DNA from 2 places in the Bacillus sp. AK031 genome. Region 2 is predicted to be linked to the other one. Evidence: a T-box and tRNA genes for the amino acid it is inferred to sense, from the RefSeq annotation. Region 2 holds a T-box; the other holds one or more tRNA genes.
The links. A T-box is a leader RNA that pairs with one kind of tRNA and senses whether it is charged. The one in region 2 lies ahead of M1E09_RS05555 (valine--tRNA ligase), so its partner is inferred to be a tRNA-Val.
Positions count from the first base shown of each region.

Region 1: it encodes a tRNA-Val, which carries the amino acid that the T-box ahead of M1E09_RS05555 (valine--tRNA ligase) is inferred to sense. The anticodon was not compared.

Region 1 is NZ_CP096424.1:802,397-818,457, forward strand. It holds rRNA gene M1E09_RS03845 (23S ribosomal RNA) at 1-2,626, shown strand, start outside; rRNA gene rrf (5S ribosomal RNA) at 2,760-2,876, shown strand; tRNA gene M1E09_RS03855 (tRNA-Val) at 2,885-2,960, shown strand; tRNA gene M1E09_RS03860 (tRNA-Thr) at 3,066-3,141, shown strand; tRNA gene M1E09_RS03865 (tRNA-Lys) at 3,156-3,231, shown strand; tRNA gene M1E09_RS03870 (tRNA-Leu) at 3,265-3,349, shown strand; tRNA gene M1E09_RS03875 (tRNA-Gly) at 3,354-3,428, shown strand; tRNA gene M1E09_RS03880 (tRNA-Leu) at 3,440-3,528, shown strand; tRNA gene M1E09_RS03885 (tRNA-Arg) at 3,544-3,620, shown strand; tRNA gene M1E09_RS03890 (tRNA-Pro) at 3,634-3,710, shown strand; tRNA gene M1E09_RS03895 (tRNA-Ala) at 3,729-3,801, shown strand; tRNA gene M1E09_RS03900 (tRNA-Met) at 3,910-3,983, shown strand; tRNA gene M1E09_RS03905 (tRNA-Ile) at 3,990-4,066, shown strand; tRNA gene M1E09_RS03910 (tRNA-Ser) at 4,084-4,176, shown strand; tRNA gene M1E09_RS03915 (tRNA-Met) at 4,194-4,267, shown strand; tRNA gene M1E09_RS03920 (tRNA-Asp) at 4,377-4,453, shown strand; tRNA gene M1E09_RS03925 (tRNA-Phe) at 4,583-4,658, shown strand; tRNA gene M1E09_RS03930 (tRNA-His) at 4,685-4,760, shown strand; tRNA gene M1E09_RS03935 (tRNA-Gly) at 4,770-4,843, shown strand; tRNA gene M1E09_RS03940 (tRNA-Ile) at 4,845-4,921, shown strand; tRNA gene M1E09_RS03945 (tRNA-Asn) at 4,931-5,005, shown strand; tRNA gene M1E09_RS03950 (tRNA-Ser) at 5,013-5,103, shown strand; tRNA gene M1E09_RS03955 (tRNA-Glu) at 5,113-5,184, shown strand; gene glgB (1,4-alpha-glucan branching enzyme) at 6,169-8,118, shown strand; gene M1E09_RS03965 (glucose-1-phosphate adenylyltransferase) at 8,048-9,208, shown strand; gene M1E09_RS03970 (GlgC family sugar phosphate nucleotidyltransferase) at 9,241-10,269, shown strand; gene glgA (glycogen synthase GlgA) at 10,266-11,717, shown strand; gene M1E09_RS03980 (glycogen/starch/alpha-glucan phosphorylase) at 11,707-14,115, shown strand; gene M1E09_RS03985 (TraR/DksA C4-type zinc finger protein) at 15,049-15,804, opposite strand.
Region 2 is NZ_CP096424.1:1,110,805-1,126,865, reverse strand. It holds gene M1E09_RS05570 (vWA domain-containing protein) at 1-1,988, opposite strand, end outside; gene M1E09_RS05565 (diguanylate cyclase) at 2,140-3,849, opposite strand; gene M1E09_RS05560 (bifunctional folylpolyglutamate synthase/dihydrofolate synthase) at 3,985-5,292, opposite strand; gene M1E09_RS05555 (valine--tRNA ligase) at 5,379-8,024, opposite strand; T-box leader at 8,093-8,318, opposite strand; gene M1E09_RS05550 (hypothetical protein) at 8,483-8,674, shown strand; gene ysxE (spore coat protein YsxE) at 8,691-9,734, opposite strand; gene spoVID (stage VI sporulation protein D) at 9,891-11,054, opposite strand; gene hemL (glutamate-1-semialdehyde 2,1-aminomutase) at 11,501-12,790, opposite strand; gene hemB (porphobilinogen synthase) at 12,878-13,858, opposite strand; gene M1E09_RS05525 (uroporphyrinogen-III synthase) at 13,870-14,658, opposite strand; gene hemC (hydroxymethylbilane synthase) at 14,658-15,590, opposite strand; gene ccsA (cytochrome c biogenesis protein CcsA) at 15,607-16,061, opposite strand, start outside.

The sequences.
Region 1 (16,061 bases), 310 kb from region 2:
ATACGGAGTTACAAAGGAACGAAGTAGACGAAGAAGTCTGGAAAGGCTCGTCACAGAAGGTAATAACCCTGTAGTCGAAACTTCGTTCCCTCTTGAGTGGATCCTGAGTACGGCGGGACACGTGAAATCCCGTCGGAAGCTGGGAGGACCATCTCCCAAGGCTAAATACTCCCTAGTGACCGATAGTGAACCAGTACCGTGAGGGAAAGGTGAAAAGCACCCCGGAAGGGGAGTGAAATAGAACCTGAAACCGTGTGCCTACAAGTAGTCAGAGCCCGTTAACGGGTGATGGCGTGCCTTTTGTAGAATGAACCGGCGAGTTACGATCCCATGCAAGGTTAAGTCGGAAAGACGGAGCCGCAGCGAAAGCGAGTCTGAATAGGGCGAATGAGTATGTGGTCGTAGACCCGAAACCAGGTGATCTACCCATGTCCAGGGTGAAGTTCAGGTAACACTGAATGGAGGCCCGAACCCACGCACGTTGAAAAGTGCGGGGATGAGGTGTGGGTAGCGGAGAAATTCCAATCGAACTTGGAGATAGCTGGTTCTCTCCGAAATAGCTTTAGGGCTAGCCTCATGTAGTAAGAGTCTTGGAGGTAGAGCACTGTTTGGACTAGGGGCCCTCATCGGGTTACCGAATTCAGACAAACTCCGAATGCCAAAGACTTATCCATGGGAGTCAGACTGCGAGTGATAAGATCCGTAGTCGAAAGGGAAACAGCCCAGACCACCAGCTAAGGTCCCAAAGTATACGTTAAGTGGAAAAGGATGTGGAGTTGCTTAGACAACCAGGATGTTGGCTTAGAAGCAGCCACCATTTAAAGAGTGCGTAATAGCTCACTGGTCGAGTGACTCTGCGCCGAAAATGTACCGGGGCTAAACGTATCACCGAAGCTGTGGATTGACACCATTTGGTGTCAGTGGTAGGAGAGCGTTCTAAGGGCTGAGAAGCTGGACCGTAAGGACTGGTGGAGCGCTTAGAAGTGAGAATGCCGGTATGAGTAGCGAAAGACAGGTGAGAATCCTGTCCACCGAATGCCTAAGGTTTCCTGAGGAAGGCTCGTCCGCTCAGGGTTAGTCGGGACCTAAGCCGAGGCCGAAAGGCGTAGGCGATGGACAACAGGTTGATATTCCTGTACCACCTCTTTTCCGTTTGAGCAATGGGGGGACGCAGGAGGATAGGGTAAGCGCGCTGCTGGATATGCGCGTCTAAGCAGTTAGGCTGGTGATGAGGCAAATCCCGTCACCGTGAAGGCTGAGCTGTGATAGCGAGGGAAATATAGTACCGAAGTTCCTGATTCCACACTGCCAAGAAAAGCCTCTAGCGAGGAAAAAGGTGCCCGTACCGCAAACCGACACAGGTAGGCGAGGAGAGAATCCTAAGGTGAGCGAGAGAACTCTCGTTAAGGAACTCGGCAAAATGACCCCGTAACTTCGGGAGAAGGGGTGCTCTGTTAGGGTGCAAGCCCGAGAGAGCCGCAGTGAATAGGCCCAGGCGACTGTTTAGCAAAAACACAGGTCTCTGCGAAGCCGTAAGGCGAAGTATAGGGGCTGACGCCTGCCCGGTGCTGGAAGGTTAAGGGGAGTGCTTAGCGCAAGCGAAGGTGCGAACCGAAGCCCCAGTAAACGGCGGCCGTAACTATAACGGTCCTAAGGTAGCGAAATTCCTTGTCGGGTAAGTTCCGACCCGCACGAAAGGCGCAACGATCTGGGCACTGTCTCAACGAGAGACTCGGTGAAATTATAGTACCTGTGAAGATGCAGGTTACCCGCGACAGGACGGAAAGACCCCGTGGAGCTTTACTGTAGCCTGATATTGAATTTTGGCACAGCTTGTACAGGATAGGTAGGAGCCTTGGAAACCGGAGCGCCAGCTTCGGTGGAGGCGCTGGTGGGATACTACCCTGGCTGTGTTGAACTTCTAACCCTCGCCCCTGATCGGGGTGGGAGACAGTGTCAGGTGGGCAGTTTGACTGGGGCGGTCGCCTCCTAAAGAGTAACGGAGGCGCCCAAAGGTTCCCTCAGAATGGTTGGAAATCATTCGCAGAGTGTAAAGGCACAAGGGAGCTTGACTGCGAGACCTACAAGTCGAGCAGGGACGAAAGTCGGGCTTAGTGATCCGGTGGTTCCGCATGGAAGGGCCATCGCTCAACGGATAAAAGCTACCCCGGGGATAACAGGCTTATCTCCCCCAAGAGTCCACATCGACGGGGAGGTTTGGCACCTCGATGTCGGCTCATCGCATCCTGGGGCTGTAGTCGGTCCCAAGGGTTGGGCTGTTCGCCCATTAAAGCGGTACGCGAGCTGGGTTCAGAACGTCGTGAGACAGTTCGGTCCCTATCCGTCGTGGGCGCAGGAAATTTGAGAGGAGCTGTCCTTAGTACGAGAGGACCGGGATGGACGCACCGCTGGTGTACCAGTTGTCTTGCCAAAGGCATCGCTGGGTAGCTATGTGCGGAAGGGATAAGTGCTGAAAGCATCTAAGCATGAAGCCCCCCTCGAGATGAGATTTCCCATCACTTTATGTGAGTAAGATCCCTGAAAGATGATCAGGTAGATAGGTCTGAGGTGGAAGCGTGGCGACACGTGCAGCTGACAGATACTAATCGATCGAGGACTTAACCACAATTATAGCGAAACTCGGAATACTTTCTTTTCTTCATAACTTTATCTAGTTTTGAGTGAATAATTTTTTTCAAAAAACACTTGAAAAAAATAAATAACTCGTTATAATAATACTTGTCCTTAAAAAGACAATGTCTGGTGATTAAGGCGAAGAGGTCACACCCGTTCCCATGCCGAACACGGAAGTTAAGCTCTTCAGCGCCGATGGTAGTTGGGGGATCTCCCCCTGTGAGAGTAGGACGTCGCCAGGCTTTATAATGGAGGATTAGCTCAGCTGGGAGAGCATCTGCCTTACAAGCAGAGGGTCGGCGGTTCGATCCCGTCATCCTCCACCATGATTTTTTTACGAAGCGAAGCGGAGTTAAAAAATATACCAAAAAGTAACATTGAAATCAGATTTAAAACCTAGTATAATTGTTCCTTGTGAGACAAAAACACCTGCCGGTGTAGCTCAACTGGTAGAGCAACTGACTTGTAATCAGTAGGTTGGGGGTTCAAGTCCTCTTGCCGGCACCACTTTTAATTAGTACGAGCCATTAGCTCAGTTGGTAGAGCATCTGACTTTTAATCAGAGGGTCGAAGGTTCGAGTCCTTCATGGCTCACCATAGTTTTTTGCACTGCAAAATAACTATCATTATGCGGGTGTGGCGGAATTGGCAGACGCACCAGACTTAGGATCTGGCGCCGCAAGGCGTGGGGGTTCAAGTCCCTTCACCCGCACCATATTGCGGAAGTAGTTCAGTGGTAGAACACCACCTTGCCAAGGTGGGGGTCGCGGGTTCGAATCCCGTCTTCCGCTCCATATGAGTTCCTGCCGGGGTGGCGGAACTGGCAGACGCACAGGACTTAAAATCCTGCGGTAGGTGACTACCGTACCGGTTCGATTCCGGTCCTCGGCACCAGAGATTTTATCATATGCGCCCGTAGCTCAATTGGATAGAGCGTTTGACTACGGATCAAAAGGTTAGGGGTTCGACTCCTCTCGGGCGCGCCATATTAACACATTGCGGGGAGTAGCTCAGCTTGGTAGAGCACTTGGTTTGGGACCAAGGGGTCGCAGGTTCAAATCCTGTCTTCCCGACCACTTCAAAATTAACATTATGGGGCCTTAGCTCAGCTGGGAGAGCGCCTGCTTTGCACGCAGGAGGTCAGCGGTTCGATCCCGCTAGGCTCCACTTGGTTTTTTTACGAAACTTAGTAGATAAACTTCTGAAAATGTCGCGCAGCGTAGCGAAGCAATGAAAACTTTTGTGAAACTGGAAGCGATACACTTTCAATATCATGGCGGTGTAGCTCAGCTGGCTAGAGCGTACGGTTCATACCCGTGAGGTCGGGGGTTCGATCCCCTCCGCCGCTACTTTACGGACCTTTAGCTCAGTTGGTTAGAGCAGACGGCTCATAACCGTCCGGTCGCAGGTTCGAGTCCTGCAAGGTCCACCATTATTATTGATTCATACGGAGGAATACCCAAGTCCGGCTGAAGGGATCGGTCTTGAAAACCGACAGGGGTGTTAAAGCCCGCGGGGGTTCGAATCCCTCTTCCTCCGCCATATTTCCTTTTTATCGTCGCGGGATGGAGCAGTTCGGTAGCTCGTCGGGCTCATAACCCGAAGGTCGCAGGTTCAAATCCTGCTCCCGCAATACAATTTTCTGGCGTCAATCCTAAATATTTACCTTTTCCTTTTAAAGGATAGATATTTTGACTGGCGTCAAAATTAATGAAGTTTATTTTGCCAAAAGCAAAAAACTTGGTCCGGTAGTTCAGTTGGTTAGAATGCCTGCCTGTCACGCAGGAGGTCGCGGGTTCGAGTCCCGTCCGGACCGCCATTTTTATACAATTTATCTTAGTTCAAACTAAGAGGGTTTCGCTAAAGGTTGGATATTTTGACTATCGTCAAAAATCCCAGAAGACGCTGACAAAGTGATTTGCAGCTTAGCGGAAGCCGAAACCATTATGGCTCAGTAGCTCAGTTGGTAGAGCAATGGACTGAAAATCCATGTGTCGGCGGTTCGATTCCGTCCTGAGCCACCATTTTAATTTTAATATAGTAACTTATGGCGATTGTGGCGAAGTGGTTAACGCATCGGATTGTGGTTCCGACATTCGTGGGTTCGATTCCCATCAGTCGCCCCATTAAGTTTTGCGGGTGTAGTTTAGTGGTAAAACCTCAGCCTTCCAAGCTGATGATGAGGGTTCGATTCCCTTCACCCGCTCCATGGGCCTATAGCTCAGCTGGTTAGAGCGCACGCCTGATAAGCGTGAGGTCGGTGGTTCGAGTCCACTTAGGCCCACCATGGTATTATTCCGCAGTAGCTCAGTGGTAGAGCTATCGGCTGTTAACCGATCGGTCGCAGGTTCGAGTCCTGCCTGCGGAGCCATTCACACGGAGAAGTACTCAAGTGGCTGAAGAGGCGCCCCTGCTAAGGGTGTAGGTCGGGCAACTGGCGCGAGGGTTCAAATCCCTCCTTCTCCGCCATCTCAATACGGCCCATTGGTCAAGCGGTTAAGACACCGCCCTTTCACGGCGGTAACACGGGTTCGAATCCCGTATGGGTCATTACTTAAAAGACTATCTAAGTAGATAGTCTTTTTTTTGTGCTATAAAATAGTTTATTTCCTACTGGCCTACTTTATTGTTGTAAAAATGGAGTGAGACCAACAAGTTGAAATCAATATGCCGTTATAGCGGTCTAAAGATATCCATAATTACTGGAGCCAGTGTCTCAATAAAAATTTCTCTGACACTTCAAATTCTCTAGAAGCAAATTTAGGACAAATAGAGTCCCTAAGAGTGCCTAAAGACATATAGACCTAGCCACCAGAAGCTAATTGTCACCTAAGAGCGCTCTAAAGACATATAGAAGCAGCCAGCAGAAATTAAGTGTCCCTAAGAGCGCTCTAAAGACATATAGAAGCAGTCATCAGAAATTAAGTGTCCCTAAGAGCGCCCTAAAGACATATAGAAGCAGTCACCAGAAACTAAGTGTCCCTAAGAGCGCTCTAAAGACATATAGCATCAGGAACAAGAAACTAAATGTTTCTAAAAGCGCTCTAAAGACATATAGAACCAGGGCCCAGAAGCTAAGTGTCCCTAAGAGCGCTCTAAGGACATATAGCATCAGGAACTAGAAACTAAGTGTCCCTAGGAGCGCTCTAAGGACATATAGCATCAGGAACTAGAAACTAAGTGTCCCTAAAAGTGTTCAAAGAACATATAGAATGCAGCAACCATAAGTTAAGTGTCTATAAAGGCTTAAAGACAAAAAATAGATTAATCTATCCTCTTAGCCACCTCAAACCACCTCTTCATAAGTTGAAAATATTCCACCTGAGCAGCTTTTCAACTAAAGGATATTTCTACAAACTCCGACATTTTCTTGTATTTCTCACTCCGGTTTATCTGCTGCATTACAAGGCAACCGCTTTCATCTGAGGATTGTGTCGGTATTTTACGAAAAGTAAATGGAGGGAATCTCTCTGCATAGGCGAAAGTTTAGTATAAGATAGACTAAACTTTTAAATTTAACTGCAGGTGAAAGAGATGAATGCCGTGATTCCTACCGATTTTAATATCCATTTATTCCATGAAGGGAATTTATATGAAGCGCATCGTATGTTTGGCGCTCACCGTATTTTCAGGAACGGCCGATTTATGACCTCATTTTGTGTTTGGGCACCTGAGGCTGTGTCTGTGGGTGTTGCAGGCAGTTTTAATGATTGGAACAGCCGGGAATTTCAATGTGAGAAATTGAATAAAGAAGGAATTTGGTTTCTGGAGATTGATGAAGATCTTCAAGGGGCCGCGTATAAATATGAGATCGTTGCCGTGACTGGGGAAATCCTGTTGAAGAGCGATCCTTTTTCCTTTTACAATGAACTGCGTCCTAACACCGCTAGTATAGTCTATGACTTGAAGGGATTTGAATGGAGGGATGAAGATTGGCTGGTTAAGAAGAGTGAAATTCCTCCTTATGACCAGCCCATGTCCATTTATGAAGTTCATCTTGGTACCTGGCGGAAGAAGGATGGGGAGTTTTTGAGCTATAAGGAAATGGCTGCTGCAATTGTTCCTCATGCAGTTGAGCACGGCTTTACTCATATTGAGCTTCTTCCGGTAATTGAACATCCTTATGATCGATCATGGGGATACCAGGGAACAGGTTATTTTGCTCCTACAAGCCGTTATGGTTCCCCGGAGGACTTTAAGTACTTCATCAATGAATGCCATGTCAATGGACTTGGAGTTCTTTTGGATTGGGTGCCTGGCCATTTTTGTAAGGATGCACACGGCCTTTACCGCTTTGATGGTTCGTTCATGTATGACTATGCCGAGGAACGCGATCGGGAGAATTATACTTGGGGGACAGCGAATTTTGACCTTGGTAAAGGAGAAGTCCAAAGTTTTCTGATTTCCAGTGCAAGGTTTTGGATGGAAGAATATCATCTTGATGGTTTTCGGGTGGATGCAGTCGCTAACATTATCTATAGAGCAAACCAGGCTCAAACCAGTGTCAATCATGAAGGCATTGCTTTTATGAAAAAGCTGAACAAATCAGTGTTTGATTTTGATCCGCATGCATTAATGATTGCGGAAGATTCAACAGATTGGCCGCAGGTGACTTCTCCTGTCCATTATGGGGGCCTTGGGTTCAATTACAAATGGAATATGGGCTGGATGAATGATGTATTGAAATACATGGAGACACATCATTCAGAGAGGCAGGATAAACATTCGTTGATCACCTTTTCCCTGCTCTATGCTTTTACAGAAAATTTCATCCTGCCGTTTTCACATGATGAAGTGGTACATGGGAAGAAGTCGCTGCTTGATAAGATGCCAGGCGACTACTGGCAGAAGTTTGCGCAGCTTCGTCTTCTGCTTGGATTCATGACGGCCCATCCAGGTAAGAAATTACTGTTTATGGGCACTGAGGTTGCTCCGTTCTCTGAGTGGAAGGACCTTGAGGAGATTGACTGGCATTTGATGAATTTTGAAAAACACCAAAAGTTTAACACATATCTTAAAGAGCTTTTGCATTTATATAAAAAGTCGCCTTCGTTATACCAGCAGGATCACCGGTCAGAAGGCTTTGAATGGGTGGATGTGAATAACGCTTCCCAGCAGATTTTTTCCTTCATTAGAAAAGGCGTTGACCCTGAGGAGCATCTGATGGTGGTCTGTAACTTCAGTCCCCATGTATATCACCATTACAAAGTAGGGGTGTTGAAGGCAGACGGCTACAGAGAGATTTGGAACAGTGACCATGAACGTTATGGAGGATCCAATCAAATCAACCCGGATGTTTTGAAGGTAACCAATGAGGGCTGGCATGGAAAGCCATGTTATGTGGAAATGACCATTCCACCATATGCTGCAGTATATTTAAGACCAATTCATCAACGGAAGGAGCGCATTAAATATGGGAAAAGCAAGCTGTGTCGCAATGTTGTTAGCAGGAGGGAAGGGAAGCAGGTTAAGTTCACTGACTAAAAGCCTGGCAAAACCCGCTGTACCGTTTGGAGGGAAATACCGCATCATCGATTTTACTTTGAGTAACTGTACGAATTCCGGTATCGAAACAGTCGGGGTACTGACTCAATATCAGCCGCTATTGTTGAACTCATACATAGGAATCGGAAGCGCCTGGGATCTTGATAGGAAGAGCGGGGGAGTGACTGTTTTGCCTCCTTATGCTGAATCATCAGAAGTGCGCTGGTATACAGGTACAGCGAGTGCAATTTTCCAAAACCTGAATTATATTGAACAGTTTGACCCGGAGTATGTTCTCATTCTCTCAGGAGACCACATTTATAAAATGGATTATGAAAAAATGCTTGATTACCATATCAGCAAAAAAGCGGATGTGACCATCTCTGTACTTGAAGTCCCATGGGATGAGGCCAGCAGGTTCGGCATTATGAACACTTCAGAGGATATGAGAGTCACAGAGTTTGATGAAAAACCACAATTTCCAAAGAATAACCTGGCGTCCATGGGGATTTATATTTTCAACTGGTCTCTTTTGAAGGAATACCTTGAGATGGATGACCGAAACCCTGATTCCACCCATGATTTTGGGAAGGATGTAATTCCGCTGCTCCTTGATGAGAAGAAGAAACTGATGGCTTATCCTTTTAAAGGCTATTGGAAAGATGTAGGAACGGTCAAAAGTCTTTGGGAAGCGAATATGGATTTATTGGACGATGAATGTGACCTTAACCTGTTTGACCAGGAATGGAGAATCTATTCGGTGAATCCCAACCAGCCTCCTCAATATATTTCGGAGAATGCCGTTGTGGAAGGTTCATTAATTAATGAAGGCTGTTATATAGAAGGCATCGTCGATCACTCTGTTCTTTTCCAGGGAACGAGAGTCGAGTCAGGTGCACATATTAAACAATCGGTCATCATGCCGGATGCAGTAGTGGGCAAAGGCGCTTATTTGGAAAAAGTGATTGTACCTCCGAATGTCCGCATTCCAGATGGAATCTGCATTATTCCTGAAGAGGGTACTGATGAGGTCATATTGGTGACAGAAACGTTCCTGGCATCAATTATGGAAGAAGAGGAAGTACAATAAAAATTTCATCTATGTGACAGGGGGATAACTCATTGAAAAACTCAATGCTTGGAGTAATTGACGCAACCACTTACCATCAATCTCTTGAGGATTTATTGTTGAATCGATCATTGGCAGCTGTACCGATTGCCGGCAGATACAGGTTGATTGACTTTATTCTTTCCAATATGGTGAACTCAGCGATTCATAGTGTCGCCATCTTTCCGAAGTACCAATACCGCTCTTTAATGGACCATTTAGGTTCCGGGAAGAACTGGGATCTGAACAGAAAAAGGGATGGGTTATTCTTCTTCCCGGCACCAGCCATCGATTCAATGGATGACGGAATGGGTTCATTCAATCATTTTGCTCATCACATGGATTACTTTTACAGAAGCAAGCAGGAATACGCCTTGATCAGCAACTGTAATACCATCTTTACGACTGACTTTAAGCCTCTTCTCAAACGCCATATGGAAACAGGCTGTGATATTACGAAGATGAACCATGAAAACAAATCCATGGAAGTTTATCTCATGAAAACTGAACTGCTGATCGAGTTAATCGAGAAACGCCAGGATACCGGGTACACCTGCATGAAAGATGTAGTTGAAGACCAGTCCGGCAATTATACTGTCTGTGATTATGAATACCTGGGGTATGTTGAAAGGATCGAGTGCATCCAAAGTTACTTTAAAGCCAGCTTGAATCTTTTGAAGGAAGAATGCTGGAAGCAGCTCTTCCGTAAAGAATATCCAGTGCTGACGAAAGTGAAAGATGAACCGCCGACAAGATACCAGAAAGGAGCGATGGTGAAAAATTCAATCATCGCAAACGGCTGCTTCATTGAAGGTGATGTAAAGGAAAGTACGATCTTCCGCGGTGTTAGAATTGCAAAGGGCACATCCATTTCCAACAGTATTATTATGCAAAAAAGCCAAGTCGGAAAAAATTGTGTTTTAGAATACGTCATTCTGGACAAAGATGTGAAGATAGAAGATAATGTGAAGCTTGTCGGAACACCGGATAATCCGGTGGTTATCAGAAAAGGTATGATTCAAGGAGCGTTGATGAACTCGTGAAAGTATTATTTGTTGTCTCGGAATGTGTCCCTTTTATAAAATCAGGCGGTCTGGCGGACGTAGCAGGTTCTCTTCCTAAAGAACTGAAGAGCCTTGGTACGGATGTTCGTGTTATTCTCCCAAAATACCAGTCCATCGCGAACGAGTATAAAACAAGAATGAAGAAAGTGTGCGATTTTTCCGTATCGATCGGCTGGCGGGAACAGTATTGCGGAATCGAGTCACTAGAGCTGGATGGGGTCACGTTCTATTTTATTGATAATGAATACTATTTTAAACGTGAAGGGCTCTACGGCTATTGGGATGATGGAGAACGCTTCTCCTATTTTACCAAGGCCGTTCTGGAGAGCTTGGCGCACATGGAATATGAGCCTGATATTCTTCACTGCCACGATTGGCATACAGCCATGATTCCGTTTATGCTGCGCACTCAGTATCAATGGAGAAAAGGCTACAGCTTCATCAAAACGATATTTACGATACACAACCTGCAATTTCAGGGTATCTTCCCAAAGGAAGTCATGACAGGGCTGCTGGGAATCGAAGAATCTTATTTTCATCCGGAGCAGCTGGAGTTCTACGGAAATATGAATTTCATGAAAGCGGCACTCCTATCGAGTGACTATATTACAACCGTGAGCCCTACGTACAGGGATGAAATCCTGACTCCTTATTACGGAGAAAAAATGGAAGGGGTTTTGCGTGCCCGGGTTGCAAGCCTCCAAGGAATCCTTAATGGCATTGATGATACGTATTATTCCCCTGAGGCAGGCGAAGAGCTTGTCCCTTATAGTAAAGATGATTTAGAAGGAAAGAAAGTGAATAAGGCTGGCCTGCAGAAAAAGTTCGGCTTAGAGCAAAATCCTGGCATACCGGTCGTCTCAATTGTTTCAAGATTAACAAAGCAAAAAGGCCTTGATCTTGTAAAAGGCGTATTTCATGAGATGATGCAGGAAAATCTGCAATTCATCCTATTGGGAACCGGCGACCAGGAGTTTGAACAATTTTTCAAAGAAATGGCTGCCATCTACCCTCAAAAGCTAAGAGTAACGATCGGTTTCAATGAAGACCTTGCAAAACAAATTTATGCTGGTTCTGATTTGTTTCTCATGCCTTCAAAATTCGAGCCATGTGGGCTTGGACAGATGATTGCATTAAGATATGGAACCCTTCCCCTCGTAAGAGAAACCGGCGGACTGAATGATTCAGTAAAGTCATACAATGAAATAACAAAAGAAGGACATGGGTTTTCGTTCAGGAACTTTAACGCCCACGACATGCTTTACACCTTAAAACGTGCATTATCCTTCTATTATAACGATCAAGAAACATGGAAGAACATTGTTCGCGAAGCTATGGGAATCGATTGTGGGTGGGCCCAATCCGCTTTTAAATATAATCAGTTGTACGCGAAAATTTCATCCAGGAGTGAGAGCCATGTTTTCTGATAAAAATGACTTTAAAGAGGTCTTTCTGAAAAGGCTGGAAATGATGTATGGCAAGACATTTCCTGAATCTACGACAAGGGATCAATACTTTACTCTCGGCAATATGATCCGGGAATACATCAGTATTAATTGGATCGGTACGAATGAACAATACCGGTTCAGCGGGCAGAAGCAGGTCTATTATTTATCGATCGAATTTCTGCTCGGGCGTCTGCTGCGTCAAAATCTCATGAATCTGGGAATCTATGAAATTGTCGAAGCGGGTTTGAATGATCTGGGTATCGACTTGGATGAGATAGAAGAAGAGGAAGCCGATGCAGGCCTGGGGAATGGCGGGTTAGGCAGGCTGGCGGCGTGTTTCCTCGATTCTCTGGCTTCCCTTGACTTGCCGGGACATGGATGCGGGATCAGGTATAAACATGGATTGTTTGAACAGAGGATTGTCAAGGGCTTTCAAGTAGAACTGCCGGAACAGTGGCTGAGACATGGCCATGTATGGGAAGTCCGCAAGCCTGATTTGGCTGTTGAAGTCCTTTTCTGGGGCCGGGTTGAGTCCTATGAAGAAAATGGACACTGGAAGTTCCGCCATGTAAATGCCGAGGCTGTTACGGCGGTGCCATATGATATGCCTGTTGTGGGCTATCAGACCTCCACCGTTAATACATTGAGATTGTGGAGCGCTGAACCATCTTCCTATCAAGCCGGGAAAGATATGATGAAGCACAAGCGGGAAACAGAGGCGATCACCGAATTTCTTTATCCGGACGACACTCACGATGAAGGGAAAACGCTGCGCTTGAAACAGCAATACTTTTTGGTGAGTGCTAGCCTGCGTTCCATCTTGAGGTCTTATTTAGCAAAGAAGCGGGATATCCGGGAACTCCACGAGTATATCTCCATCCATATCAATGATACACATCCTGTATTGGCGATTCCGGAATTAATGAGGATACTGCTGGATGACCACGGCTTGGGCTGGGAAGAAGCTTGGGATATTACCAGGCAGACATTCGCTTATACAAATCATACAACTCTGTCTGAGGCATTGGAGCGATGGCCGGTTAGAATTTTCGAGCCGCTGCTGCCACGGATTTTTATGATTGTCAACGAAATCAATGAGAGATTCTGCCAAAGTCTCTGGTCGGAATATCCGGGAGAATGGGACCGAATCGAACAGATGGCGATCATTTCTCATGGTGAAATTAAAATGGCACATCTGGCCATTGCAGGAAGCTTCAGTGTAAACGGTGTGGCAGCCATACATACCGAAATATTAAAGAAGCGGGAAATGAACCTTTTTTATCAATTTTATCCTGAAAAATTCAATAATAAAACCAATGGAATCACCCACAGAAGGTGGCTGTTAAAAGCGAACCAGCCTCTTTCCAAGCTGGTGACCAATGCAATCGGCAGCAGCTGGATACATGAGCCTGAAAAGCTTAAAGAGTTACAATCTTTCACTGACGACCGCATGTTCCTCGAAGAGCTGCAAAGGGTGAAGACCCACAAAAAAGAGCAGCTCGCACGTAAAATAATGGAACAGAATGGTTTACAGATAGACCCTCACTCCATCTTTGATGTACAGATTAAACGGCTTCATGCATACAAAAGACAATTGTTAAATGTGCTGCATATCCTTCATCTTTATAATCGATTCAGGGAAGATTCCAGCTTTGATATGCACCCGAGAACGTTTATTTTCGGGGCAAAGGCTTCACCTGGTTATTTTTATGCCAAAAAGATCATCAAACTGATCGATTCGGTCGCGAAACTGGTCAACAATGACCCTGTGGTGAAAGGCAGGATAAAAGTCGTATTTATGGAGAATTACCGTGTATCATTGGCTGAAGATATCATCCCTGCTGCCGATATCAGTGAACAAATCTCGACGGCAAGCAAAGAGGCTTCGGGAACGGGGAATATGAAATTCATGATGAACGGCGCTCTCACTGTCGGAACCCTGGATGGAGCCAATATTGAAATTCTCGAAAAAGCAGGTCCTGAGAATATCTTCATTTTTGGATTGACTGCAGAAGAGGTTATGAAATATTATGCCGAGGGCGGCTATTATTCGATGGAGTATTACCATCACGATGAAAGAATCAGGCAGGTAGTAAACCAGCTGATTGATGGAACGCTTCCGGATTCTGCCGATCACTTTGAAGAGGTGTTTGATTCGCTGCTTGCCGAAAATGATCAATATTTTGTCCTGCGGGATTTCGCATCGTACGCAAGTATTCAGGAATCGGCAGGAAAAGCTTATGCTGACAAGGAACAATGGCTGAAGAAGAGCCTGATCAATATCGCAGGTTCAGGTTATTTCTCCAGTGACCGGACCATTAAAGAATATGCCAAAGATATTTGGGGCATTGCTGGGAAGGAACTGCAGAAGAAATAGGCAAAAAGGAAACACCGTTGGGGACTAAGTAGTTCACTTTAGAGGTACAAAACATAAAAATCCAAAGTCTTTAGCATACGAATTCGCACCATTATTCGTATGCTATTTTTTTTGAATTTACAGCATTCCTACTGCTATTAAGTATTTTTTTTGTATCTAGTTTCGCACACACTTCCACACCACTGAAATATAAATTGTATTCTTGCGATTTATGTAGCGAATTAACTTGCGTAATGGCATAAAAAAACCAAAAAGGATTTTGTCCATTAAGGTTAAGTTCGCTCCTTCATAAGGATTTCAAGTGTGCAGCTGGTTTACTGTTGGAGGAAAGGTTATTCTTCAACTAAACGCCCTGTTTATTCCTACCCCGCCATCTAAGAGCGCCAAGGGAAATCAGCATAAGCTAATAAAAATAAGGGGAGAAACTTCCCTTATTTAAGAAATGACACCAAAAATAGTTAAAATAAGAGGATTATTTACCGCTATACATTGAAAAATCATGAAAAATGGGGTGTTGTGCCAGACTTAAAGGGAAAATCTCCCCTTATTTATCGCTAACTCAGCCATGTTTTGCAGTTTAAGGGGAAATTTCCCCCTTATTTTTTGGATTTTTGACCCTCACTGGATAGGACTTCCTTTGGACACTGACCTGCCCCTTTATTGGACCATTACCTCCACTTAATCTTCCAATCAGGCTGACAGTTTTGGCTGCACTTTACCTTGCGAATCAGGGTGCATATTAGTACTCAATTTCACATAAAAAAGCAGCTCAATTAAGGATGCAAATTGTGTTTTTGCACTCCAAAACCGAACTACTTAGTTGGGGACGGTGTTTCCTTTTTTGTGAAAAATATGTAGAGGGCCGCTTCCACCCGGCCCCAAGTGTGAGTAAAGATATCTATATATCATCAGGCATTCAAACAGCCTGTGATTTTACTTCTTTTTGTCGGAAACGTAGCTGTCACCTTTTTTATATGGAATATCTCCAATCGGTGATTCAAGGTTTTCCCGATCCAGTTTCTCTTCGTATTCTTCCTGTTTTTTATTATTCGTAACTCTCCTGTTCTTACCTTCAATGTCAGTTGCGGAAAAGGAGTCCAGATCTTCTGTATTTCCGTCATTGGAGCGGACTCCGTCTTGATACATTGAATCGTAATCATCATAGGTGCCCTGAAAATCAGAAGGAGTCTCCGAAGTGCCGTTTCTGCCGGCTTCCTGGAAGCTGTCCTGGTAATCCTTTATTTCATCTCTCCTGCCTTTGATATAACTGTCATTTTTTGGCGGGGTGAGGATCTCTTCCTCCACAGGCCTGTCAGTGGCACGGGTGGTTTCCGGTGTATCGTCTTTGCAGTAAAGCGTTGTCGGAAGGATTTCCAGCCTTTCAAATTGAATCTCTTTACCGCAAACTTTACACTTACCGTACGTGCCATCTTCCATAGCGGCAAGGGCCTTCTCGACCTTTTCAAGTTCTGATTCTGCATGTTCGTCGAGAGCAAAATCTTTTTCACGTTCAAATAACTCCGTTCCCAAATCAGCAGGGTGGTTATCATAGGTATTTAATTCTCCGTATCTCTCCTGTTCGCTTTGGCCGTTCAATGTCTCTTTGTCATTTTGCAAATGCTCTTTCAGCTGATTTTTGCGTTCCAGCAGTTCCTCTTTCAAATTGCCAAGTTGTTTATCGGTCAACATCCGTTTCACGTCCTTTATTCCTGTTTTTGTATAGCAGTAAACATCTTCATGTAGAAAGTTAATATTGTTTTTTTGGTATGTTGTACTTTATCCAAAATGGTTAGTGGGAAAACATGATCTCTAACTGGGAGTGTATTTGTGGGAAGGTGAAATAAGGTAATTTTGAATATTATTGAAATCATTTAGCGGAACATGGTTGATTGGAGCGGAGTGGTGGAACAATTTAGATTTGCCAGCGAGAAATAGATTTATGCGCG
Region 2 (16,061 bases):
CCAGGTGTTTCTTCATTATTTGTGAGTAGTTTTTCTGTTTCAGTTTCAAACACTTCAAAATTCGTTTTTAAATATACATCTTGAACAGTATTATCCCTGTAATGAACCCTGATTGTGCTGCCGTCAATCAGTTCCAGCCCGCTTACTGGCAGTGCTTTAGGAGTTACCGCTGCAAGTACTTCACCGCTTGCATCATTCTTTTTCACCAGTTTGCCGGCGTGGTCTCCAATGTAAGTGAAGCTGTCCGTCATTCCTTTCAAGATAACCTGAAGCCCAATATATCCTGAGTGGGAAGTCAGAGTATGATTTTGGGCACTGAAGTTCGAATCGCCATAGTAAATCACTGCTTTTGGCATTTTAACTAAGGTCATTGCAAAGTCCGCCTGGAGAACAGCTTTCAAATTCAACCGAGCAGGCGAGAATTGACTGCCGCTATAATTGATTGCTCTGCCGGGCTTTATCTCAATCGCCCTTTGACCATTGTGAGTAATTTCATTAACGGATGAGTTTGTAAGCAAGCCGCTTATCGATGACAGTAAAGATTCACTCTTAAGACTTATTCCATCAGGAAGCGGCTGGACAATTCGTATGTTGTTCAGCACACCTGACCTGTTTGCCTGAAGTACCCCGGCTGGAGTTAAGTCATATTCAATTGAGAATTCATTATGTTCATTATTTTGCATCCCCATCTTAATTAGGTTTTCAGGGGTGTGATATTGGTTGCCGTTAATTTTGACTGCACTCTCAAACTTTGGAGCTGCTTCTTCCACAATATTGATAGTCACACTGTCGTGAGTAATCGCCGGCTGGGTTCTCCCATCAAAATCTTTATATATTAATTTGATATTATCAAATACATATTGGCCCTTTTGTGTGAATTGAAGCGGCAGGCTCATTTGTATATTGCCCGGTGTAGGTTTTTGGCCGATTGGATAAGTGAATTTATATTTCATATGCACCACATTATTGCTATCTACATAGGCATCTGAATTTGGCGCAAGTTTCACTTTTCCATTGAACTTATTCAAGTCTATTTGAACTTCTCCCTCTATGGAAGGAGAGTTAAATTCTTTTGAAATATCGGTAAAGACATTCGACAGACTGTCAGGATTGGCCTGTATTGCCCTTCCACCAGTTTTGTTGGACATGGTTTCAAGCAGTTGGTAATTTACTTCTCCTTGTTCTGCAAAAGCGATGCTGTACATTTTCACATCGTTTTGCCCTAGTTTTTCTGCTGAGCTTACTGCTTTTTCATGGATGATACTTTTAACAGTATTATAGTTGGCATAGGAATTTCCTATAGCAGCCGAGCCATTGTTGTAAAGTGTATATTGCTTATTATTAAGTTTAAGGGAAGTCGGTTCTCCATCCGTTAGAAAGATGATGTATCTCTTTGAATCTCTCATACCTGAAAACTTGGATAAAGCATAGTCCAATGACTGGGTATAGTTTGTACCTCCGACACTGAAATCATATTTTTCATTACACCAAAAGATAAAACACGACATGTCCCCGTAATCCAGATTCTCGGCCATTGATTGTATTTCGCCAATGCCTTCAGTCGGTTCTACTCTTTTATTCCCATAGCTTTTATAACTTACGTCACTATCAAACGGAACAAAATAATAGTTATCCTGGCTCTGTTTATTCTGTTGGAAAAATTTAAGTGATTCTTTCAGTGCATTCTCCGCACTTGTAGCTTTTTTCACCCCGCCAAAGGAATCCTTCATTGATCCTGAAGTATCGTGGACAAATACAACATCAATTGGTTTACGTTCTTCATTAGTGGCTTGTCCCTTTGGAGCCACTTCAATATCCAGGCGTCCCTCTGCATCACTGTTGACAGGCTTAACATATTCAGTTGCACTTGGCTGTACGGAAAAGTCTATGGAAGGAGTGGCTGCTGCAGCGGCAAAGGAGGTATGTAGAATAAAACTGATAATGATAGTAAATATGATTCCTGACGAATACCTTTTTCTCAAACTCAAATTCTCCCCTCCTCATTGTCATTTATTGTCAAAAAATATTGTTAATTAGCTACTTATCTACTATTATAGCAAGCAATCCTTCCACAACATAGACCAAAGTGCTCATTTTGCGAAATTTTTACATAAAGAAACCCCGCTGTAAAAGCGGGGATCAAGAAGACTTCACATATTCAGCTACCCTGTTCCTTCCGGCCTGTTTGGCTCCGGTATACAAGGCACGGTCTGCATGCCTGATCAATGACATGCTTTCATCGGCATCCAGAGGGGCGGTTGCGACTCCGATACTGGCGGTAACCTTAATCGGAAGTGCCTTTCTTTCGGTTTCAAGATTACTGTGCAGAATAAATGGACGGTCTGCAATGGTTCTTCTTACTATCTCAGCAATGAGAAAAGCATCTTCTTTGGTGGTATCCGGAAGCAGGATGACAAATTCTTCTCCACCATATCTGGCAACCGTACCTTCATCCCCAATCAAAGTTTCCAACCGGCGGGCAAGCTCATAAAGAATTTCATTGCCGCTCTGATGCCCATAATTATCATTGACTGATTTAAAGTGGTCAATATCCAGCATGATGAGCGAGAGGAAGTTCCTGTCTCCTTTCTCCATCGCTTCAAACTCACGGGATAGAAGGTCTTCAAAATATCTGTAGTTATACAATTTGGTCAATGCGCAGCGTTCACTGTTCCGTTTTGTCGCCTCATAGTGGCGGGCATTGGCGATTGCAACGCCAAGATAGGAACACAGAATATCAACAATCATTAACTGATACTTTTTATAGGCTTTCTTTTTTGAGGATGCCAGCAGCAACACGCCTCTTACTTTTTGGTTCCTGACAATCGGGACGGAAAGAACGCTTTCCACATCTTCAGGCATGTATCCCCTTACTACTTCAGCCCAGTCTGACTTATTATGAAACAAAGCCGACTTTCCAGTTGCCCATACCAGCCCGCTGATTCCTTCATTCCTTTTTAAAGGAGGAAGGTCAATCGACTTGCTCTCATTATTTTCAACTCTTCTGAGGAGCACCAGCTCGTCGCCTTTAACGTCCAGAATATAAGCATACTCAACAGGCAGTGTTTGCAAGATTTTCTCCAGGAAGAGATGAAGCACCTCATTTACCTGCAGGCTTTCAGTAAGCTGATGACCGATCTCCACCGCCTTTTGCAAGTACTGGTTAATCTGTTCTGAAGAGTTGTAAAGTCTTAAAATCATGGCTCCTGAAATGAATGGAAGCCCGATCAGGAAGAGGGCAATCGGCCCGATTTGGTATTGAAGGTAGTAAAGGCCGAGCCCGAGTGGAAACATGATCATCATAGCGGAGAAGTCCCACTTTAGGTCTTCACCGAAAATTTTAATTTTCCGATTCAGGAAGGCATAAAACCCAATCAATAGAATCTGGTTTAGCAGAATAGAAGAGACTTGATAGATCAATGCAGGAATAAACAGAGATCCAACAGGAGAATATCCGATCTCTCCCCCTATTGCCAAATAAACTACCCCGCTGAACACAGACATCATGAAGAACATAATAGAATTCCAAGGCACACGGTAAAAATCATTTTTCCCGATTCGGAGCCTGATCATATAGGAGGTTATCGCAATTTGCATTAAAACAACTTCAAAGAAAAGGCCAAATTTCAAAAATGCCGCTAAGGATACCCACTGAATCAGCAGGATCGGGAGCCCGTTTATGACGATGGGCATCACGGATATTATGATCGTAAAAATGATGAATGCCAGCATGCTGAGCATATTAGCATTGACAGGAGGGAAGTATTGATAGGTAAAGTATAGTCCTGCAGGAACAAGAAGTGCCCACACTATCCAAACTATTGTTTCATGCGCCCTGCTGATACCCATCAAAATCCCCTCCTCTCATTAAAGTCTATTTATCTGTCATGGAACAGGAGCATTTCGCACCCCTGCCAAATTTAGTTAAAAAGTCACAAGTTTAAGAATATTTTATCAAAGTATTAACGAAATGTCATGGTAATTTTACAATTTCAGTCCATCATTGACGATCACCGGCTTAACCGCAGACAGGAAGTAGAGTGATCCGGTCACGATGAGAATTTCATTCTTTTCAGCATTGTTCATAAAGTTATTCACGTAAAGCTCCCAATCCTCCACTATATGATGATGATCCAATTGAAAATGATTTGCCAGTTCTTCAGGCGAAGCTACTCTCGGAAATTCAAATGAAGTCAAAGCTATGGATGGCACACTCTGTTCGAGCATTCCTGTCATGGGCTGCAAGTCCTTATCTTTTAAAGCTGCAAATAAGACTCGGACTTCCTTTTCTTTAAATCTGTTTTGGATTGTGTCAGTCAATGTCTGCATCCCCTCAGGGTTATGGGCTCCATCCAGGTATATCAGGGGTTCTTTATGAACCTGTTCCATTCTGCCCGGCCAATAGGCAGCAGCCAAACCATCTGCGACCGCACCCTCATCTATCTGATAAGAATACTTCTCTCTTAGAAGATGAGCTGTTTGGACAGCAAGGGCTGCATTTTCAGTTTGATGCCTTCCAATCATACTGATCTCAAAACAACTGTTTCCTGCAGTGTTTGAAAAGCCAAACTTCTCCCCTAAAGGAGAAGGACCTTTATAATCGACTTCAAATTCCCGGTTCAATAGATATAAATCAGCCTGTTTTTCATCTGCTTTTTTGATAATCACTTCTTGAGCTCCAGGGGCAGATGCTGCTGAAACGACAGGCTTTCCTTCTTTTATGATCCCTGCTTTCTCAAAGGCGATTTCTTCTATCGTATCACCGAGAAACTGAGTATGGTCTTTCCCTATATTCGTTATGACAGAAACAATCGGATCAATTACATTGGTCGAATCCAATCTTCCCCCAAGTCCAACTTCAAATAAAACAATGGAGACCGGGTTGATTCTCGCAAAATAATACAATGCCATACACGTTATGACTTCGAACTCCGACGGTCCGCCCAAATCACTTTTTTCAAGTTCTTCCGCCAAAGGAATCACGACATTGACGAGTTGGATAATCTCCTCGTCACTTATCGGCGTTCCATTCACACTGATTCTTTCATTGAATACTTCAAAATAGGGAGAAGTAAATGTCCCCGTAGTGTATCCTGCTTTTTCCAATATATTTCGCAGGTAAGTAAGTGTAGATCCCTTTCCATTCGTCCCGGCAATATGAACCGTTTGCAGCTCTTTCTCAGGATGATTCATTTTTTCCATAAGCCATTCCATCCTGCTTAATCCAGGTTTAATGCCAAGCCTTAATCTCGAATGGATCCAATTAACGGCTTCTTCATAAGTGTGTATCATTTCTGTCGCTCCTATCTAAAACCGGGACCGGTCCTAATAGACAATGAGTGAACATCATCATGGACCAGTCCCGTTGATCAGCTTTCTTATTGGCCTTTCAATTCATTTATACGAGCTTGAACTGTACTGCGTTTTTCAAGATAATCTGCTTCTTTTGCACGTTCCTCATCAACAACCTTCTGAGGCGCCTTGCTTACAAATTTTTCATTATTCAACTTGCCTTGAACTCTGGAAACTTCCTTATTCCATTTCTCTAATTCTTTCTCCAGGCGGGCAATCTCTTCTTCGATATTAATCAATCCTTCTAATGGAAGGAAGAGTTCTACACCTGTGGCAACAGCCGTCATCGCTTTATCCGGTGCCTCAATATCAGTGGATATTGTCATTTCTTCCGGATTACAGAAACGCTCGATATATGCTTTATTTTTTTCAAGCGTGTTCAGTGTTTGTTCATCCTTCGCTTTCAGAAGCAGCTTAATCTGTTTGCTCATCGGAGTGTTAACTTCTGCTCTGATATTGCGAACCGAGCGGATAATTTCGACAAGCAGCTTCATTTCTTCGGCAGCCGTTTTGTCAGTGTATTCTTCTTTTACTGACGGCCATGCTGCTGTTGTAATTGATTCGCCTTCATGCGGCAAGTTCTGCCATATTTCCTCGGTAATAAACGGCATGAATGGATGAAGGAGTCTCATTGTATTATCAAGAACGTAGGCAAGAATGGATCTTGTCGTCTTCTTGGCTGCTTCGTCTTCTCCATACAATGGAAGCTTTGCCATTTCAATATACCAGTCACAGAAATCATCCCAGATGAAGTTATAAAGATTACGGCCGACTTCTCCGAATTCATAACGGTCAGCAAGCTTTGTTACCGTTTCAATCGTTTCATTCAATCTGGTCAGGATCCACTTATCTGCCACTGATTTTTCACCAGACAAGTCAATTTCTTCATATTTCATTCCGTTCATGTTCATAAGCGCAAATCTGGAAGCATTCCAGATCTTATTCGCGAAGTTCCAAACAGATTCAACTTTCTCTGTTGAATAACGTAAATCCTGGCCTGGCGAACTTCCTGTAGATAGCATATATCTCAGCGCATCTGCTCCATATTGATCAATCACTTCCATTGGATCGACACCGTTGCCTAATGACTTACTCATTTTACGTCCGTCTTCCGCTCTAACCAGGCCATGGATCAGCACATCATCAAATGGGCGTTTTCCTGTGAACTCAAGACCTTGGAATATCATCCTTGAAACCCAGAAACCGATAATATCATAGCCTGTTACGAGGCAGTTTGTTGGGTAATAGCGCTTGAAGTCTTCTGCTTCAGTATCAGGCCAACCCATAGTGGAGAAAGGCCATAAAGCTGAACTGAACCATGTGTCCAGAACATCCTCTTCCTGTCTCCAGTTTTCAATGTCAGCAGGCTCTTCTTTGCCAACATAAATCTCGCCTGTTTCTTTGTGATACCAGGCCGGAATGCGGTGGCCCCACCAAAGCTGGCGTGAGATACACCAATCGCGGGTATTTTCCATCCAGCGCAAGTAAGATGTTTCAAAACGATCAGGGACGAAATTAACTTTCTCTTCACCGTTTTGGAGGTCGATCGCTTTATCGGCCAATGGCTGCATCTTAACAAACCATTGTGTGGAAAGGTAAGGTTCTACTACTGCATTGCTTCTTTCTGAGTGGCCAACTGAATGCATATGGTCTTCGATTTTGAAAAGAACGCCTGCTTCCTGAAGATCCTTCACAATTTGCTTGCGGCAGTCAAAGCGGTCTAAGCCCTTGTATTTGCCTGCATTAGCATTCATGCTTCCGTCTTCGTTCATAACCAGTATGCGCTCGAGGTTATGGCGATTTCCGATTTCAAAGTCGTTAGGGTCATGTGCAGGTGTAATCTTAACTGCACCGGAACCGAATTCCATATCAACATAATCATCGCCTACAATTGGAATTTCACGGCCTGTAATCGGAAGTGTTACCTTCTTGCCGATAAGGTGTTTGTAACGATCATCTTCAGGGTGAACTGCAACCGCTGTATCGCCAAGCATTGTTTCGGGGCGGGTCGTGGCAATTTCAATATGTCCGGATCCATCAGCAAGAGGGTATCTCATATGGTAGAATGCCCCTTGTACATCCTTGTGGATTACCTCGATATCAGATAGAGCTGTTTTTGTTGCCGGATCCCAGTTAATGATATATTCGCCTCTGTAAATCAAGCCTTTTTCATAAAGTGTAACGAACACTTCTTTAACCGCATCCGACAATCCTTCATCCAATGTGAACCGCTCTCTGCTGTAGTCAAGGCCAAGACCCAGCTTCGCCCACTGGGCACGGATATGTTTTGCATATTCCTCTTTCCATTTCCATGTTTCTTCAAGGAATTTTTCCCTTCCGAGATCATAGCGTGTCGTTCCTTCATTACGCAGCTTTTCTTCTACTTTTGCCTGAGTGGCAATTCCTGCATGGTCCATCCCCGGCAGCCATAACACATCGTACCCCTGCATTCTCTTCATCCGTGTCAGGATATCCTGAAGAGTTGTGTCCCAGGCGTGACCAAGGTGAAGCTTTCCTGTTACATTCGGCGGCGGGATTACGATGGTATAAGGTTCTTTCTCCTTATCGCTCTTCGCCTCAAAATACTTGCCTTCAAGCCACCACTGATAACGTCCGCTTTCAATCGACTGCGGATCATATTTGGTTGGCATGCTGATTTCATTGTTTTCCATAATCGTTTCCTCCTTAGAGTTACTGCTTTTTGGTTTCTCCCAGAAAAATAAAAAAAACTCCTCTCGTCTAAAAGGACGAGGGAGCTGATTCGCGGTACCACCTTTTTACACAGGCAGAAGAATATGCCTGGCACTTCATTGAGATAACGGCTTTAAACCGGACTCCGCTACTGTTCTTTCACGGAACCTGCTCAAGGGCGACATTCCTTTGTCTTCTCCTGGGAAATCTTTCAGCAGATGATTTCCCTCTCTTGAGGAGAGTGTCAAAGTACTCTTCCCTTTCTTTGCATTTGAAAGGTATTTACTATTATTCAATATAGTATCGGATTTCAATTCTGTTCGTCAATCATTATCGCCCATTTTTTAAAAAATAATACAAAAAACTTTTCGGACAAAATTGGAACAAAAAAATGCGCTTATACATAGAATAGAATAAATCGATTAAGGAGGACACTATTATGCGGAGAAAATACAATCCCTATACGCTCCCTCCATGGCTTCGAACGTGCCGGAATGTCTGCAAGCAGTTCAGTGTTCCGTTTTGTATATTCCAAGGAATTCGTACAATCCTTCTGCCCACCACTTTTGATGTACTTCTGTTATCCATCTTCATTTTACTGGCGGTTGCCCTTTATTTTGAATGGATCTAAAAGGAGCTTCTCCCCGCTATGAGGATGAAGCTCCTTCTTGAGTGTTCTGCTGTGCTTCTTTTTTCTTCTGTTCCCATTCTTCCCACTTCATGACAATATACTCAGTGTTCTTCAACAGCCAGTAATGATGCTGGAGCTTTTGAAGGAACTTTAATTCATTTCGTTTTTCTCTAGGGGTTTCATGATATTTTTTCACAATGGAGATCAATCCGCTTGGATAGGCCAGGTAACTCAAGAACAAAAGTTTTTCTTCATTCCTGAATGAGAAGTGGCTGCTATAGGTCATCAGCCAGTCAAAGCATTCATCGTAGGCTTTTGGGTATGTTTTAAGTGTCCTTGACAAGAATGGGAGAATATCATGGATTGGTGAGGCGATTCTCGTATTCTCAAAATTGCTGAAGTATCCCGCTCCCCGTTCATCATAGAGAAAATGTTCCGGGGAAATCTTGCCGTGTACAACCACACTTCTTACCTTTTCAAGTGTTTTGGTCTCCTCGTACCAGCTGTCAAACTTCTTTCTTGCAAATCTTAAAGCTTGCGAAGTATCTCCAAAGTACATACAGTATGAGAGCTGAAAAGGAGACATATACCATTCCTTTTCGCAAAGTTCAACATATTCTTCGAGGAAATTCTGTTCCTTCTCCCACCTGGAATTCAATGTTTCATAATGTTCCTCACGTTCCTCTTTCCCAATCTTTTGCTCTTTAGAAGAAAGAGTATGAAGCCTTGCCAGCTCACGAAAAAGTGTTTGGTGCCGTTCAAACCGGTCTTCCTTCACTTCATTGGACAGCCAGGGCATAACATAATACAATTCATTTTCATGCCAAACCGCATAACGGCCGTCAAGAGTAGGATAAATCGGCACGATCCGGTGGTAACCCGACTGAAAGAGGTGCTGTACATTCCTCACAAAGTCGACACCCGTATTGGCCGCAATCTTCTTGACCGCTAGTGTCCCTTTTTCTGTATATACCTTCTTCACCTTCCCGAAGCCCTCTATAAACCTCGGATGGACACCGTATGGTTTTAAAACAGCAGTTAAATTTTGGTCTATAGCCATTGCATTCACCTGCTTCATTTATTAAAACTGACAGCTTATTATGCTTACATAACAAGCGGAAAATCCAAATTCTGTCTTCTTTACTCCCAGCAGCAATGATCATAAATATTGCTTTAAAAAACAGAAGAGCAAGGATCAGACCCTGCTCACCACTGGTTAATTTTTATAGACAGCTTCCTCGGGAATATATAAAACCTGCCCTTCAGATACATCCTGATGCGCTTCCAGATGGTTAACGCGCAGCAATTGAGGAATCGACAATTCATATTTATCTGCGATCACCTCAAGAGTTTCACCTTGCTGGACAATACACACCTTCATTTTGGCTGCTCTTTCCTCATCCTTTCTAGCGAAAAAGTCAGTCAACGAAATCGTTTCATTTTTCTTCTTAAATAAAGGTTTTTTCTTGGCTTGAATTTCTTCTGAGGAACTGCTTTCCTCCTCGAACATCAATGACGATGATTCTTCATATTCCACCTCTTCAGCTGCTTCCGGAACTTCTTCCTCATAGCTGCCCTGTTCCCCTCTGGCATACTCGGGTTCTTCCTCCTGCTCATAGGCAAAGACAGGTGGAGAATCCTGTTGTGCTTCATAAGAAATAGGAATTACGACTTCCTCTTCTTCCTCAGGAACCTTTCGTCCTTCTACAGTGAACGGCTCATACGTATCCTCTTCACTGCCATCTTCCTCTTCTTCATAATAAACCTCAGTTTCAGAATCCGCCTCTTCTTCTCGTTCTTCTTCATACTCAAGTTCTTCCAGCTCTTCTTCTGCTTGATACTCTTCGGTTTCCTGGAAGATTTCAGCTGTCGGAGCAGCCCGGTAAACGGGTTCAATCACTTGATCTTCTGCAAGTTCAATCGGCGCATGGGCCTGCTGTTCACCATAAATGCCGGAAATGGTAAGATCAGCATTCAGCTTTAAACAGGCATTCTCAGGCACAACATAATCAAAAGAATCTACATAAACATCAATTTCATCCAGGTTGGCTATACGATTCTTCGGGATGGTTACATCAACGGGAAAGCTGTGGGAAAACTCACACTCTCCTTTTTCTCTGTGATCCACCCTTTGAACATATTTCCCGTTATGTTGGAAGTCGTACCAATTATCAGGCTCATCTTCCTCCGCTGTGTTAGACGGTAGATATTCACCTGTTAAATCCAGTGTTCCCCGGATTAATACGTATTGTTCCTGCTCTTGGATCGTTATATGGGGATCTAAAGAGATGGAAAGCAATTCTTCTACTTCCTGTCCTTTTTTAAACCAAACAGCCTCTTCCAATGAAAATCGCAAGCACGATTGTTGTTCTTGTGACAAAGAAAACTCCTCCTTTCAATTCCGTTACAAGGTATATCAATGTCATTATCAACTTATGAGGCTGAGGGGAAGAATATGAATTGATTTTAGGTAATTTAGTATTTTTGTCTTTTAGATTCAGTCTTTTAAGAATTTCTGTTGATATTTAACAGTGTAAGAGTGATTTCCGCTCCAGGCGTCCGACTCCGCGGGGCGTGCGTTGAGCCTCCTCGGCTTCGCCTGCGGGGTCTCACCTGTCACGCTAATCCCGCTGGAGGTCGCACGCCTTCCGCTCCAATCAAGAAAGTTTAAAATTCCACTTAGAAAAACAAAAAAAAACAATAGCATATAATAAAACAGCCATTAAACTCTGTCTTGAAAGGTTTAATGGATTAGTGATTATTCTTTACAAACTGCTTAAAATCAAAAAAAGACAAAGCCATTGAACGGCTTTGTCTCTGATATCATTATCCTTTAATTCTCTGAAACGCTTTTTCAGCAGCTTCGATTGTTTTTTCAATATCTTCATCTGTATGGGCTGTTGACAGGAACAGGCCTTCGAATTGAGATGGCGGGAGGAAGACACCTTCATTCGCCATTTCGCGGTAATAGGATGCAAACAGGTCAAGGTCTGAGCTTTTTGCCCCTTCATAATTCTTCACTTCATCGTTAGTGAAGAAGATGCCAATCATCGATCCGGCACGGTTGATTGTATGTGGAATATCATACTTCTCAGCTGCCGCTTTGAGGCCTTCTTCAAGTCTGTCGGCTTTTCTTTCAAACTCTTTGTAGCTTTCTGGTGTCAACTGGCTCAATGTTTCATATCCAGCTGTCATGGCAAGCGGATTTCCTGAAAGCGTTCCAGCCTGATAGATCGGACCACTTGGCGCAATTTGCTCCATGATTTCAGCTTTACCCCCATAAGCACCTACTGGAAGGCCGCCCCCGATTACTTTTCCAAGACATGTAAGATCCGGTGTTACTCCATAGTAACCTTGAGCACAGTTATAACCGACACGGAAACCAGTCATAACCTCATCGAAGATCAGCAATGCACCATGTTTCTCGGTAATTTCACGCAGAGATTCAAGGAATCCAGGCTGCGGCGGTACAACCCCCATGTTGCCAGCTACCGGTTCAACGATTAACCCGGCAATGTCTTCACCGAATTGTTCAAATGCATAGTTCAGGCTTTCTAAATCATTGTAGGGAACAGTGATTGTATTTTCAGCAACACCTGCAGGAACTCCTGGGCTGTCCGGCAGTCCCAATGTAGCCACACCTGAACCTGCTTTGATCAACAGGGAATCTCCATGGCCATGGTAGCAACCTTCAAACTTGATGATTTTGTTGCGTCCTGTGTATCCTCTCGCAAGGCGAAGGGCACTCATTGTCGCTTCTGTACCCGATGAAACCATGCGGACGATTTCAATTGACGGCACACGTTCTATCACAAGCTTGGCCAGTTTGTTTTCAACGGTTGTCGGTGCACCGAAGCTTGTACCAAGCTCGGCAACTTCTTTAATGGATTGAACGACTCTTTCATTGGTATGGCCAAGAATCAGCGGTCCCCAAGAAAGAACATAATCAATATATTCGTTTCCATCGATATCATAGATCTTGGAGCCCTTTCCTTTTTCCATGAAAATCGGATCCATATCCACTGATTTGAAAGCGCGGACAGGACTGTTCACCCCGCCTGGCATTAATGTGACTGCTTCTTTGAATGCCTGCTTTGACTGGTCATAATTGCGCATTATAAGTTCCTCCGTTTTCTTTAAAATTAGCCATCTTTCCACCTTAAAGTTGATAAAGATGTACTTTTTTAAATCTTACTGATGAGCTTATTCCCCTTTATTCCATTTAGCCGCATCTTTTGCAGCATATGTGATGATCAAGTCAGCTCCTGCTCGCTTCATGCTCGTCAGCTTTTCCATGACCATTGATTTTTCATCAACCCACCCATTTGCGGCTGCCGCTTTTATCATGGAGTATTCACCACTGACATTGTAGGCAACCACTGGTGCATTGAATTCATTTTTAATATCACGGATGATATCCAAATAAGATAAAGCCGGTTTTACAATCAGGAAATCTGCGCCTTCTTCCATATCAGACTGAGCTTCCCTAAGGGCTTCTCTTCTGTTGGCAGGATCCATCTGATACGTTCTGCGGTCACCGAATTGTGGTGAGCTGTGGGCTGCATCGCGGAAAGGTCCGTAGAAGCTGGATGAGTATTTTACTGCATATGACATTACCGGAACATCTTCAAAACCTGCTTGGTCCAATCCTTGTCTGATGGCAGCTACAAATCCATCCATCATATTGGAAGGAGCGATGATGTCAGCGCCTGCCTGTGCTTGGCTGACAGCCGTTTTGGCAAGAAGGTCAAGTGTCGGGTCGTTCAAGATTTTTCCGCCTTCTACGACTCCGCAATGACCATGGCTTGTGTATTGGCAAAGACATGTATCTGCAACAACCACCATCTCTGGATAATGCTCCTTGACTAAACGGGTTGCCTGCTGGACAATACCGTTCGCATCATACGCACTTTTACCAAGTTCATCCTTCTCTGCAGGTACACCAAATAGAATGACAGATTTAATGCCTAATTCGTTTAACTCGTCCATTTCGGCTTTTAAGTAGTCAAGTGAAATTTGATATACACCAGGCATTGAAGCTACTTCATTCTTAACTTGATCCCCTTCAACGACAAACAACGGATAAATTAAATCCTCTGTACGCAAAAAATTTTCGCGGACCATGGCTCTCATGTTTTCTGTCTGGCGCAGACGGCGGTGGCGGTTGAATTTCAAATCTTTCATTCCTTTTCCTCCTATTCTTTTATTGATACAACATAATCACTTAACTGGTCGATCATATCTTCAACTGTAAATTTCTCAGGTACAACTTCCACTGTCAAACCATATTGCTCAGCTGCTTTCATTGTTACCGGTCCGATACAGGCAACAGTCAACTTTTTCACCTTTTCCAAAAGGCCATTGTTGGTGATGATATTCATGAACCTTCTGACTGTCGAAGGACTGGTAAAGGTTAAAATTACTGATTTCCTCGCCGTTAAAAATGCGGCTAATCTTTCTGAGCTGTCTTGTGGAAAGTAAGTCTCATATGTAATCCATTCATCACAATGAATATTCTTTTCCTTAAAATAGGCTGAAATGGTAGCTTTAGCTAAATTCCCTTTAGAGATAAGAACACTGCTTACATTATTCATTACATCAGCAAACTCTTCAGCAAAATCAGCTCCTGTATATGTTTTAGGAACGAAGTCAGCTTTCACCCCAAAACTCTCCAAGGTCTCACAGGTTTTCTTGCCTACTGCAGCAAATTTCAGCCTTGATCCCTCAATAGAAATATTCTTCTCTTTCAGTTTTTCAAAAAAGAAAATCACACCATTTTTACTCGTAAAAAAAATCCATTCATAGGATGTCAGTCTTTCTAAATATGTATGTTCATTTTGATCCGTATGAGGCCGAAATGCAATGAGCGGGACAATATGGGGGATCCCCCCATATTGCCTGATCTTATCCGCCATTCCTTCTGCAGCTTTTTCTTCTCTCGTCACCAGAATATCTCTACCTGAAAGCGGTAAAGAGGACTGCATTACTGATCCAGCTCCTCTTTCACCTTATCTATAAGTGCTTTTGCACCTCTTTCAGTCAAAATAGCTGCAGCTTCTTCGCCTACTCTAATTGCATCTTTACCAGAAACCGTTTCTTTGTATATATCTTTCCCATCAGGTGAGGCCACTAGTACAGTCAGTTTAACCTCATCATTCTGTATAAGCTCAGCGTATCCAGCAATCGGTACCTGGCAGCCGCCTTCCATTTTGTGAAGGAAAGCCCGTTCAGCTGTAACTGTCTTGGTTGTTTCACTAGAAGCAAATTTGCCAAGTAATCCAAGAAGCTCTTCATCTTCTTCACGGCACTCAATGGACAATGCACCTTGCCCGACAGCCGGTACACAAATTTCAGGATCAAGGAATTCTGTTACTACGTTGGACGTCCAGCCCATACGTGAAAGGCCTGCTGCCGCTAGTATAATCGCATCATAGTCTTCAGTCTCAAGCTTTGACAATCTTGTATCAATGTTCCCACGGATCCACTTGATTTCCAAATCAGGACGCTGCGCAAGAATTTGAGCCCCTCTTCTTAGACTGCTCGTTCCTATGATGGATCCAGCAGGCAATTCGTTGAGAGGTACATGATTTTTGGAAATGAAGGCGTCACGGTGATCCTCCCTTACAGGGATACAGCCGATACGAAGACCTTCAGGCAATACAGCCGGCATGTCTTTCATGCTGTGTACAGCCATATCGATTTCTTTATCAAGCATCGCCTGTTCAATCTCTTTGACAAACAAGCCTTTTCCTCCGACCTTGGACAGAGTCACATCAAGGATTTGATCCCCTTTGGTTACAATTTCTTTCACCTCGAACTCAAAGGAAGAATCCAATTCTTTCAACTTATTAATGACCCAATTTGTTTGTGTCAATGCAAGCTTGCTTCTTCGTGAACCAACAATAATTTTTCGCATGATGAACCTCCTAAACTTATGAATACCAAAAATGAAACGATGATAGACGGCTGGCCAGCAAAAAATTAATCAATATGACCAGAAAGGCACCTACATTCCAAAGTGCCAAATTCTTACCGTATACCTCTTTACGTACTCTCAAATATAAAACCACACTATATATAATTAATAAAATGAATGAACCAATAATCTTAGGGTCATACCAGAGAAAGTCCGGAAGTTTAATAAATGCCCATTGAAGACCCAGAATCAGGCTCAATAGCAGCATCGCGACCCCAATGCTGTTTAAAATATAGGATACCTTCTCCAGTTTCGACAAATCACTGATCCGCCATAACCTCGGACCCCATTTTTTCTGTTTCAACAGTTTATACTGCAATAAATACAGCAACGAAAACACGAAAGACAGAGAAAAAGCCCCATAAGACAGTATCGCCATCGTGATATGTATCAACAGAAGCTCTGAAACGA